Regions from separate parts of the Tepidibacillus infernus genome, predicted to be linked through region 3. Evidence: riboswitches for the same ligand, from Rfam matches in the RefSeq annotation. Region 3 holds a riboswitch; each other region holds the start of a gene.
The links. Region 3 has a riboswitch for S-adenosylmethionine ahead of metX (homoserine O-acetyltransferase MetX). Riboswitches for the same ligand answer to the same signal wherever they lie in the genome.

Region 1: linked by a shared signal. The riboswitch ahead of TEPIDINF_RS08660 (methionine ABC transporter ATP-binding protein) and the one ahead of metX (homoserine O-acetyltransferase MetX) in region 3 are both predicted to bind S-adenosylmethionine.
Region 2: linked by a shared signal. The riboswitch ahead of TEPIDINF_RS02230 (O-acetylhomoserine aminocarboxypropyltransferase/cysteine synthase family protein) and the one ahead of metX (homoserine O-acetyltransferase MetX) in region 3 are both predicted to bind S-adenosylmethionine.

What each region holds. Positions count from the first base shown of each region.
Region 1 covers NZ_JBLWFI010000001.1:1,722,394-1,725,673, reverse strand. Annotated here, with positions in the region: gene TEPIDINF_RS08670 (hypothetical protein) at 1-232, opposite strand, end outside; gene TEPIDINF_RS08665 (hypothetical protein) at 449-904, shown strand; SAM riboswitch class I at 1,028-1,141, shown strand; gene TEPIDINF_RS08660 (methionine ABC transporter ATP-binding protein) at 1,229-2,257, shown strand; gene TEPIDINF_RS08655 (methionine ABC transporter permease) at 2,244-2,900, shown strand; gene TEPIDINF_RS08650 (MetQ/NlpA family ABC transporter substrate-binding protein) at 2,925-3,280, shown strand, end outside.
Region 2 covers NZ_JBLWFI010000001.1:446,556-449,835, reverse strand. Annotated here, with positions in the region: gene TEPIDINF_RS02240 (deoxycytidylate deaminase) at 1-103, opposite strand, end outside; gene TEPIDINF_RS02235 (CoA-binding protein) at 120-533, opposite strand; gene TEPIDINF_RS02230 (O-acetylhomoserine aminocarboxypropyltransferase/cysteine synthase family protein) at 597-1,883, opposite strand; SAM riboswitch class I at 1,948-2,052, opposite strand; gene TEPIDINF_RS02225 (helix-hairpin-helix domain-containing protein) at 2,093-2,737, opposite strand; gene TEPIDINF_RS02220 (DUF2533 family protein) at 2,815-3,084, shown strand; gene leuS (leucine--tRNA ligase) at 3,164-3,280, opposite strand, start outside.
Region 3 covers NZ_JBLWFI010000001.1:2,280,005-2,283,284, reverse strand. Annotated here, with positions in the region: gene ptsP (phosphoenolpyruvate--protein phosphotransferase) at 1-149, shown strand, start outside; gene gerQ (spore coat protein GerQ) at 328-735, opposite strand; gene TEPIDINF_RS11405 (cell wall hydrolase) at 753-1,184, opposite strand; SAM riboswitch class I at 1,338-1,444, shown strand; gene metX (homoserine O-acetyltransferase MetX) at 1,554-2,648, shown strand; gene TEPIDINF_RS11395 (homoserine dehydrogenase) at 2,635-3,280, shown strand, end outside.

The DNA.
Region 1 (3,280 bases), 560 kb from region 3:
GCGTCTTGGGGTCAAATTCCTGCCAATGATTCGCTTCATCTAGAATCACCATTTCTTTAGATTGTAAAGACACAAAATCCTCATCTGTTAAGAATTGATATTCATAGTGATTGAGATAACGAATTCTCCATAATCCTTTTCCATCAAGGTTTGAAAACCATTCAATCAATTTTTCACAGCGACCAGCAAAATCGTTAATTTTTTTATTACACAAAGGGCAAACAAATTTCATTTTCATTCGCTCCCTTTATCCTCAGTTGATCTTTTATCCTATTCCTTTTGTTATATTATTCGTATTTACCTGTTTATTTTCTTTAAATATACGCTATTTTTCAAAAATTAGCTATTACTTTTCAACAAATAATGGCAATGTTAGAACAGAATAAGGGATGATTATAACGGGCAAGGTAGAAATAACTAGATAAAACCCATGAAAGGAGAGAAAACAATGAGTTTAGCAACTTCGTTTATCACCTCTTTTTTTGTGCTCCTCCTCCTTGTTTTAGGGTATTACTTTTATATTGAAAAACCAAAAACCGTAGAAAAGAAACAGTCTAATGTCATTCCCCTACAAACGGATGGCTTTGATTTTATCTTGTATCAGGGGAAGATTAAAGAAATGATGACAGACTACCAGCGGTTTTTGGCAGAAATGGATATCATCGTATACAGCAAAAGCATATTTATTGGCTTTTTAGAACCTAAATATGCTTATATTGATTTACCAGCTAAAGCGATTCATTCTGTAAAATATGAACCTACAAAACTAACCATCCATTGTTATCGCCAAATGATAAGTACCAGCAAAATTACCATCAAATCCAACTCCACAAAAAGCCTATATTTATTAGCGAAAAAAATTGATTTTATTTCTAGGCGTTCAAAAAAGACAAATGCAATTTAGTTATAGTTTGGAGAAAATTAACAATAAAAAACAATTGACATAGGCTTGTAGCAGATGTTAATATTCGTATAGTGTTTAATGCATTGAAATGCGTAAATGGTTTAAAGTGAATAAATGGATATCTCCTTATCCAGAGAGGTGGAGGGACTGGCCCAATGAAACCCGGCAACCAACATGTATTTTGTACATGGTAAGGTGCCAATTCCTGCAGAACAAATTTGTTCTGAAAGATGAGGGAAGGAACTTGTACGAATAATCTGGTCCTTTCTGATGCTTTCAGAAGGGGCTTTTCTTATTGAGAAGAAAGTAGAAGTTGGTGAATAGATGATAAAACTTCATAAAGTAAAAAAAATATTTAAGTCCAAAACTCAAGAAGTGGTTGCATTAAAAGAGATTAACTTGGATATTCAATCAGGGGCAATATATGGCATTATCGGTTATAGCGGAGCAGGGAAAAGTACTTTAATCCGTTTAATCAATATGTTGGAGCGTCCAACAGAAGGTGAAGTTTGGATCGATGAGCAAAGGATGGATCAATTACGACCAGAAGAACTACGCAAAGCCCGCCAAGGAATCGGGATGATTTTTCAGCACTTTAACTTACTCTGGTCAAGAACAGTTGCAGAAAATATTGCCTTCCCACTCGAAATCGCAGGGGTTCCTAAAAAGGAGATCGATCAGAGGGTAAAAGAATTGATCGATTTGGTTGGGTTGACCGAGCGAGCCAATGCATATCCTTCTGAGTTGAGTGGTGGACAAAAGCAACGGGTAGGTATTGCAAGAGCTTTGGCGAATAACCCAAAAGTACTTTTAAGTGATGAAGCCACATCAGCACTAGACCCGAAGACGACCGATTCTATATTAGAATTGCTACAAGAGATCAATAAAAGAATGGGAATTACTATCATTTTAATTACTCACGAAATGCATGTCATTCAAAAGATTTGTCAGCGAGTTGCTGTGATCGATGGTGGGGAAATTGTTGAAGAAGGTCCTGTTCTAGAGGTTTTTACTCATCCGAAACAAGAAATAACGAAAGAATTTGTAAAACAAGTTACCGAACATCAAAGGACAAAAGAGACGATTGAGCATTTGCCATTAGACAAAGATAGTTTTATTTTAAAATGTACATTTGTTGGTGAAACAGCTAGTCAACCGATTATTAGTAAATGGGTGCAAACCTTGGGAATTGAAGTCAATATTTTAGAGGGAAATATCCAATATGTTCAAGGTGCTTCTTATGGCTCACTTTATATTCAAGTTCAAACTTCTGAAGCAAAACTAAAAGAATCAATTAAATTCTTAGAGTCTTGCCAGGTAGAAGTGGAGGTGGTTCAAAGTGTTAACGGATAGAGAATGGCTACAGCTATGGCAAGCCACTTTGGAAACCTTGTATATGGTTGGATTATCTGGACTATTTACCGTTATCTTAGGAACGCCGTTAGGCATTTTACTTGTTTTAACCGACAAAGGCCAAATATTACAAGATGGGACAATCAATAAAGTGATTGCTGCAATCGTTAATATCTTTCGATCGATACCTTTTATTATTTTGATTGTCTTATTGATTCCCTTTACAAGATTTATTGTAGGAATCAGTATTGGTCCTACTGCTGCATCTGTACCTTTAATTATCGGTGCTGCTCCTTTCTTCGCTCGCTTGGTTGAAACTTCTTTGCGAGAAGTGAACCGGGGAGTGGTTGAAGCAGCGATATCCATGGGGGCTAGTAACTGGCAAATCATAAGAAAAGTCTATTTGCCTGAAAGTTTACCTTCCATTGTATCTGGAATTACAGTAACTTTGGTTACTTTAATTGGTTACTCAGCTATGGCAGGTGTTGTAGGTGGTGGTGGCCTAGGTGATATGGCAATCCGCTATGGGTACCAACGATATAACATGCCAGTTATGCTGGTTACCACAGCCGTTATTTTAATTCTTGTTCAAATCGTTCAAAGTTTTGGAGATTATCTCTCCAAAGTTTTAGATAAAAAATAAAATTATATAAGGGGGCTTTTTAAAATGAAAAAGTTTTTAGCTTTATTTTTAATTGCAGTATTAAGTTTAACTTTAGCCGCTTGTGGTTCAGGTTCAACTAATGAACAGCAAGGTGCAAGTGAAAATGGTGGACAACAACAAGAAGTGACTTTAAAAGTGGGTGCTACAGCTGTACCACATGCAGAGATCTTGGAAGTCGTTAAACCTTTATTAGAAAAGCAAGGAATTAAATTAGATATTGTTGAATATCAAGATTATGTTTTACCAAATACAGATCTAGCAGAAAAACAAATTGATGCAAACTACTTCCAACACGTTCCTTATCTTGAGTCTTTTTCTAAAGATCGTGGTCTTGATTTAACCTATATTGCTAAGGTTCA
Region 2 (3,280 bases), 1.8 Mb from region 3:
TCGGACAAGTTGCTCTTTCAGCGACGGTAAAGGCCAAATCCATAAAATATTCATCCCAGCTTTTACGGTAATGCTGATCTTTTTGCTCTTTTTCTTTTCCCATCCTAAACTTCATTCCTTTAAAAGAATAATCTTCCATGTTCAATCTTTATACAGCGATCCATAACCACTTTTAAACCTTTATCAGAAGCTTCCTTGGCCGCTTTTTCATTAACCACACCTAATTGGAACCAAATTGATTTTGCTCCGATTTCAATCGCCTCTTCTACAACAGGCATGACTTGATCAGCACGACGGAATACATCAACCATATCGACTGTCCCTTTAATTTCTTTTAAGGAGGCAACAGCTTTTACTCCTAATACTTCATCGATGGTTGGATTGACTGGAATAATCTCAAAACCATGATTTAATAAATACTCAGCCACTCTATAGCTATCACGATCAGGTTTATTGGATAATCCTACAATTGCGATACGTTTTGTTTCTTGAATCAGTTCTTTGATTTGTTCATTTGTTGTTAAAAGACTCATGGAAAGCTCCCCTTTTTATCATTTACCTATACAATATTGTATTTCTTAGGAATAAGTCAATAATTATTCTGCTAGAGCCTGTTCAAGATCAGCTAATAAGTCATTAATATCTTCGATTCCAACAGATACTCGAACTAAATCATCTGATACACCTGCAGCTATCTTTTGTTCGTTTGTTAACTGGTGATGAGTTGAACTACTTGGATGGATAACTAAGGATCTAACATCACCTACATTTGCAGCATGGGTAAATAATTGAACCTTATCGATGAAGCGTTTTGCTGCTTCATATCCACCTTTTACACCAAAGGTCAGGATACCTCCTTGCCCATGATCTAAATATTTCTTGGCTAAGGTATAGGTTGAATGATTCTCTAAACCAGGATAATTCACCCATTCAACTTGCGGATGCTGAGATAAAAAGTTTGCTACAGCTAACGCATTTGTACTATGTCTTTCCATGCGAAGAGAAAGCGTTTCTAACCCTTGAATTAACAGAAATGCATTAAATGGTGCCATGGTTGCACCAATATCCCGATTTAATTGTGCCTTCAATTTTGTAATATATGCCTGTTTTCCGACATGTTCTATATAGCTTAGTCCATGGTAGGCAGGATCTGGATCGCTTAATCGCCTAAATTTCCCATTGTCCCATGGAAATTTTCCACTATCTACGACAACTCCCCCGATCGTATTACCATGCCCTCCAATATATTTGGTTGTGGAATGGATCACAAGATCTGCCCCAAAATCAAATGGACGTAATAATACAGGGGTTGCAAATGTATTATCCACAATCAATGGAACTCCATTTTGATGTGCTAAATTAGCTAATTCCTCTATATCTGGAACATCTAAAGAAGGATTACTAATGGACTCAATATAAAAAGCTTTCGTTCTTTCATTCACATGCTTTTGCCATTGATCTAAATCATTTTGATCTACAAAATGAATCGTAATTCCTAATCTTTGTAATGTATATGTAAATAAGGTGATGGTACCCCCATACAAGTTTTTGGAAGCAATGATTTCATCTCCAGTTTCAGCAATATTAAGAATAGATAATAATGCTGCCGATTGTCCAGAAGCAGTAACTAAGGCACCTACTCCTCCTTCTAAAGCTGCCAAACGTTGTTCTAATAGATCTGTTGTTGGGTTACTAATTCGGCTATAAATATTACCTTCTTGTTCCATATTAAACAGGGCAGCAGAATGCTCTGAATTCTCAAATTGGTAGGCTGCCGTTTGATAGATTGGAACATTTGTCGCCCCTAAGTGTTTACTTGCAGTATACCCTCCATGAATTGCTAATGTTGCTAGTCCTTTCTCTTCTTTCCTTAATTCTGTCATTTTTAATTCCTCCTTAGAAAAAAATAAAACCTCTTTCAAAGAGAAAGAGGTGTAAAACCTAATTCTCTTATCTTTCAGACTTTCGTCTGCTGGAATTAGCACCTTCACAATTAACTTGTGGGGTTGCCGGGCTTCTTCGGGCCAGTCCCTCCGCCACTCTGGATAAGAGTTTATTATGTAATTGTAAAATATTATAACACATTATTCTGTTAATGCACTGAAATTTTTTCTTTTATTTGTTCAAAAGTTTTTTGGCCGATTCCTGGCACATTCATCAGATCTTCAATCGTCTGAAATTTACCTTGTTTTGTTCGGTATTCTATAATAGCTTTTGCCTTAGCAGGACCAATTCCATCTAATTGCATCAGCTCTTCTTCACTTGCTTGGTTGATGGAAATTGTTTCAGCATTTGATTCAAAAGATACACCTAATCCAGAAGATACACCATTTAGTGTTTCTCCTTGAACAGGGACAAAAATGACCATTTCATCTGCGATTTTTTGAGCTAAATTGACTTGGTTTAAATCTGCATTTGCTAAGGTCCCTCCAGCAAGATCTAACGCTTCTTTTACCCTTGACCCCTCTGTTAATTGGTAGATTCCTGGTTTTGCTACTGCTCCTTTCACATCAACTACTATCTTCTTAGGATTTGTCATTTCCGTTTGCTTTACTTCTCCTTGTGGGGTATCCCCTTTTTCGGTGGATAACTCAACTAAAGGTTCATCCGCAAACGTAGGTGGCTGTTTTTGATGATAAGAGATGTATTGACTAATGATGATAAGTAAAAAAATAATCAACAGTCCGAGTAAGACTTTTTCTCTTTTTGTAAACCGTATATTTGGGAGACTTCCCATTCTTCTTCCCCTTTCTACTACTGCATTTTTTTAATTATTGATATAAAATAATAGAATCAAAAGGTTGAGGTGATAAAATGAATAGCGTTCATTTGGAAATATCAAAAAAAGTAAATGAAAAAGTTCATGCCATCGAAGTATATAAACAAATGGATCAGCAGCGTGAACGGATTATAGATGAATTACTAACCGAATATAAAATAGGAAAAAATGTAGATTTAACTAAGTTAAATCAATGGACTAATGAAATGAATCGATACGCACTAAAGAATCAGCTTCCTTCTCGAAAAGAAGTAACAATGGAAATGTTCACAGCATATGCGAATAAAATGAAAACACATTCCTAATATTTGATAAAAAGCATAAATTTCCTGCTTTTTGTACAAAAAGACTACTGGTTTGTCCAGTAGTCTTTCTTATGATTTATTAGCTAACAACAATATTGACCAGTTTTCCTGGAACGACAATCACTTTACGGACTTCTTTACCAGCCTTCCATTCTTCTAATCTTGGATCAGAAAGAACTTCCTTTTCTAACTCCTC
Region 3 (3,280 bases):
GTGCTTCTTCCGTCCTACCTGCACGATCCCTGATCCGTAAGTTGAATGTGTCTGAAATGAAAAATGTGGCACAAAAAGTATTACAAATGGAAACAGCTGAAGAAATTAAGGAATATGTAGAGCAAGAAGTGTTAGCCAAATTACAGTAAAAACAAATTTTGAGCACATGAGCCCTGTAGCGATATGGGGCTTGTTTTTTATAATAAATGGAAGTTCAATGGTTAGCCTTATCTTATCCAAAAAAGAGAAAGAAGAAATTGCAAGAGAACTAGAGCCGATGCAAAAATAAAAGGAACACGTTAAAGGTGTCCCTTCTGTTTTAAAAGGCTATAATCTGACAGTTGGAGGAACATAGTTTAGTTCTTCATCGAAAGTGATATAATCAAGATTAACCATCAATAAAAGATAACGTCTTCCAGTTTGTGGATCGCTAATAATAATATGATCGCGACCTGCAGCTTCCACACTACCTTTAAATACTTTGGCATTCCATTCTTTATTGTTTTCAAAAGTCATATAAATCGTTGCAATTTTTCCCAAATTAAGTCTTAAAATATTTTCAATATAAGATTGTTCTGCTGGTAAAAGACCAGGCACATCGATTCCTGTTTCAGGTGATGGTGGAATTGGTACCATTGGTTGTTGTGGTACCATTGGTTGCATGTAATCGGGCATATTCATATCATAGGGATTGATTAAATATGAATCATAATAGTATGGATTGTAAGGATACATCGAAATTCAACTCCTCTTTAATAAGTTCGGTAAACGGAAGGGCAATTACTGTAAGTAGGGTGAAAAAAACAATGGTCTTTATAGCGCCCCGCATTGGGTTGGTTATACCATGTTCTTGGGCACGGACCTAGTGGTTCAAAAAACCATAATGCTCGAGTGGCTGGATGGTATTTATTACCTCTAATCACTTTTCTTGCTAGGTGGATATCCTGTGTTCTGGCTCTTTGATAGAAATAAGATTTTTGAACCGCTTCAAATCCACCAGGAGATTGAAAAACCATCTGCTTAACTGTCCGAATGTTTTTAAAGTCTAAACAACTAGCACGTACACGGTTAACTCCAACATTACCGACCATTAGCATGCCAAGCTTCCCTTCACCTTCAGCTTCAGCCCTCATTAATCTAGCCAACAGTTTCACGTCTTTTGAATTAGCTTTTATTACAGCCATTGATTCACCCCGCATATATAGGCTTCCATAACAATATATTTAACCTGTGCAGAATAGGTGATTAAAACAAAGGAATCATTTAAAAAAAATCCCTTGACAATCTGTTTTAATGCATTGTATTCTTGTATTAATCATTTAATTTAATAAAGGAAATTCTTATCCAGAGAGGCGGAGGGACTGGCCCTATGAAGCCCGGCAACCGGTTTAAATAAAACGCGGTGCCAATTCCTGCAGAACATTCATGTTCTGATAGATAAGAAGAGCGGCGATCACCATCTCTTCTTGAAGAGATGGTTTTTTAATCCCTCTTCTTAGGAAGGGGATTTTACTTTTTTAGGGGATTTGAATGGATGAAGAGGAGGAGTAAGGATGGCGGTGGCAGAGATCAATCTTCATTATGAGTATGGAAAAATAGAAATTGGAGATTTAATGCTTGAATCTGGAACGATTTTACCACAAGCTCATATAGCTTATGAGAGGGTAGGCTCCATTGGTGCACCTGTTATATTAGTGTGTCATGGTTTGACAGGAAATCAATTTGCTTATGGAAATGATGGGACATCTGGTTGGTGGTCTGGGATGATTGGCCCCTATCAATGGATTGATACGAATGAGTATCAAGTGATTACGACAAACGTGATTGGTGGATGTAATGGTACAACAGGTCCTTTAAGTATAAACCCTGACAATAAAGAGATTTATCGTGCTTCATTTCCCTTTGTTACCATCAGGGATATGGTTCATGCTCAATACAAAGCATTAAGGAAAATGGGTATTGATCATGTGCATGCAGTGATTGGAGGGTCATTAGGTGGAATGCAAGTTTTGGAATGGGGAATTCTTTACCCTACCTTTATGGATAAGCTATTTCCCCTTGCTGCGACTTCTTATTTAAGTGACTATGCCATCGCTTTTAATGCTATGTCCCGCTTTGCTATTATTTATGACCCTAAATGGAATCATGGAAATTATCCATTGGAAGATAAACCTGATCATGGATTAAGTCTTGCACGTATGTTAGGAATGATTACTTATCGTTCACAAGAGTTGTATAATCAACGTTTTCAGAGGAGCCTTCGTAATGAGTGGGGGAATTCCCACGATGAAATTACGTTTGAAATAGAATCTTATCTTAGTTATCAAGGAGATAAATTAACAAAACGTTTTGATGCCAATAGCTATCTATATTTACTTAAGGCGATGGATAGTCATGACATCGGTCGTGGCCGTGGAGGATGGAAAGAAGCCTTGAAATTATTAAAAGTCCCTATGATCGCAATTGCCTATAAAGGGGATTTGCTTTATCCGCCAGAAAGTTTAAAGGAGCTAACAGAGGCCTATCGTCAATTAGGAGGTCATGCAAATTTTTATGAGATCGATACGATTTATGGCCATGATGGTTTTTTAGTCGAATTTGATAAATGGGGATCGATTGTAAAGGAGGGTTTATATGGAATCGATTAAGGTAGCCTTACTAGGTTTGGGTACGGTGGGAACTGGTGTATATCAAACGATCATTTCCCATCAAAAACAATTACAACATATCTTAGGCAAGTCTGTTGAAGTCGTTGCGATTTTGATTCAGGATATAGAGAAGAAACGAGTTTTGGAGATGAGGGATTCTATTCTCGTTACAACGAATTATCAGGATATTTTACAATTACCTAAATTAGACGTAGTCATTGAAATGATAGGGGGAAGAGATCCTGCCTATCAATATATCATTCAGGCACTCTCAAAAGGTTGTCATGTGATTACAGCAAATAAAGAATTAATGGCATTTAATGGAGCTGAATTAAAGGAAATCGCGAAACAATATGGGGTAATGTTAGCCTTTGAAGCTAGTGTAGCTGGTGGAATTCCTATTATTCGGACGATTAAACAATTGCTTCAAGTGAATCAAATTACAAAAATCCAAGGGATTATAAACGGGACTTCGAATTATATTCTGAGTCAAATGAGGAAAAAACGAATTTCCTTCAAACAGGCGTTAAAGGAAGCACAAGCTGCAGGTTTTGCAGAAGCAGATCCTACAAATGATATTGAGGGCTGGGATACTTTTTATAAATTAATGGTTTTAAGTGACATCATCTTTC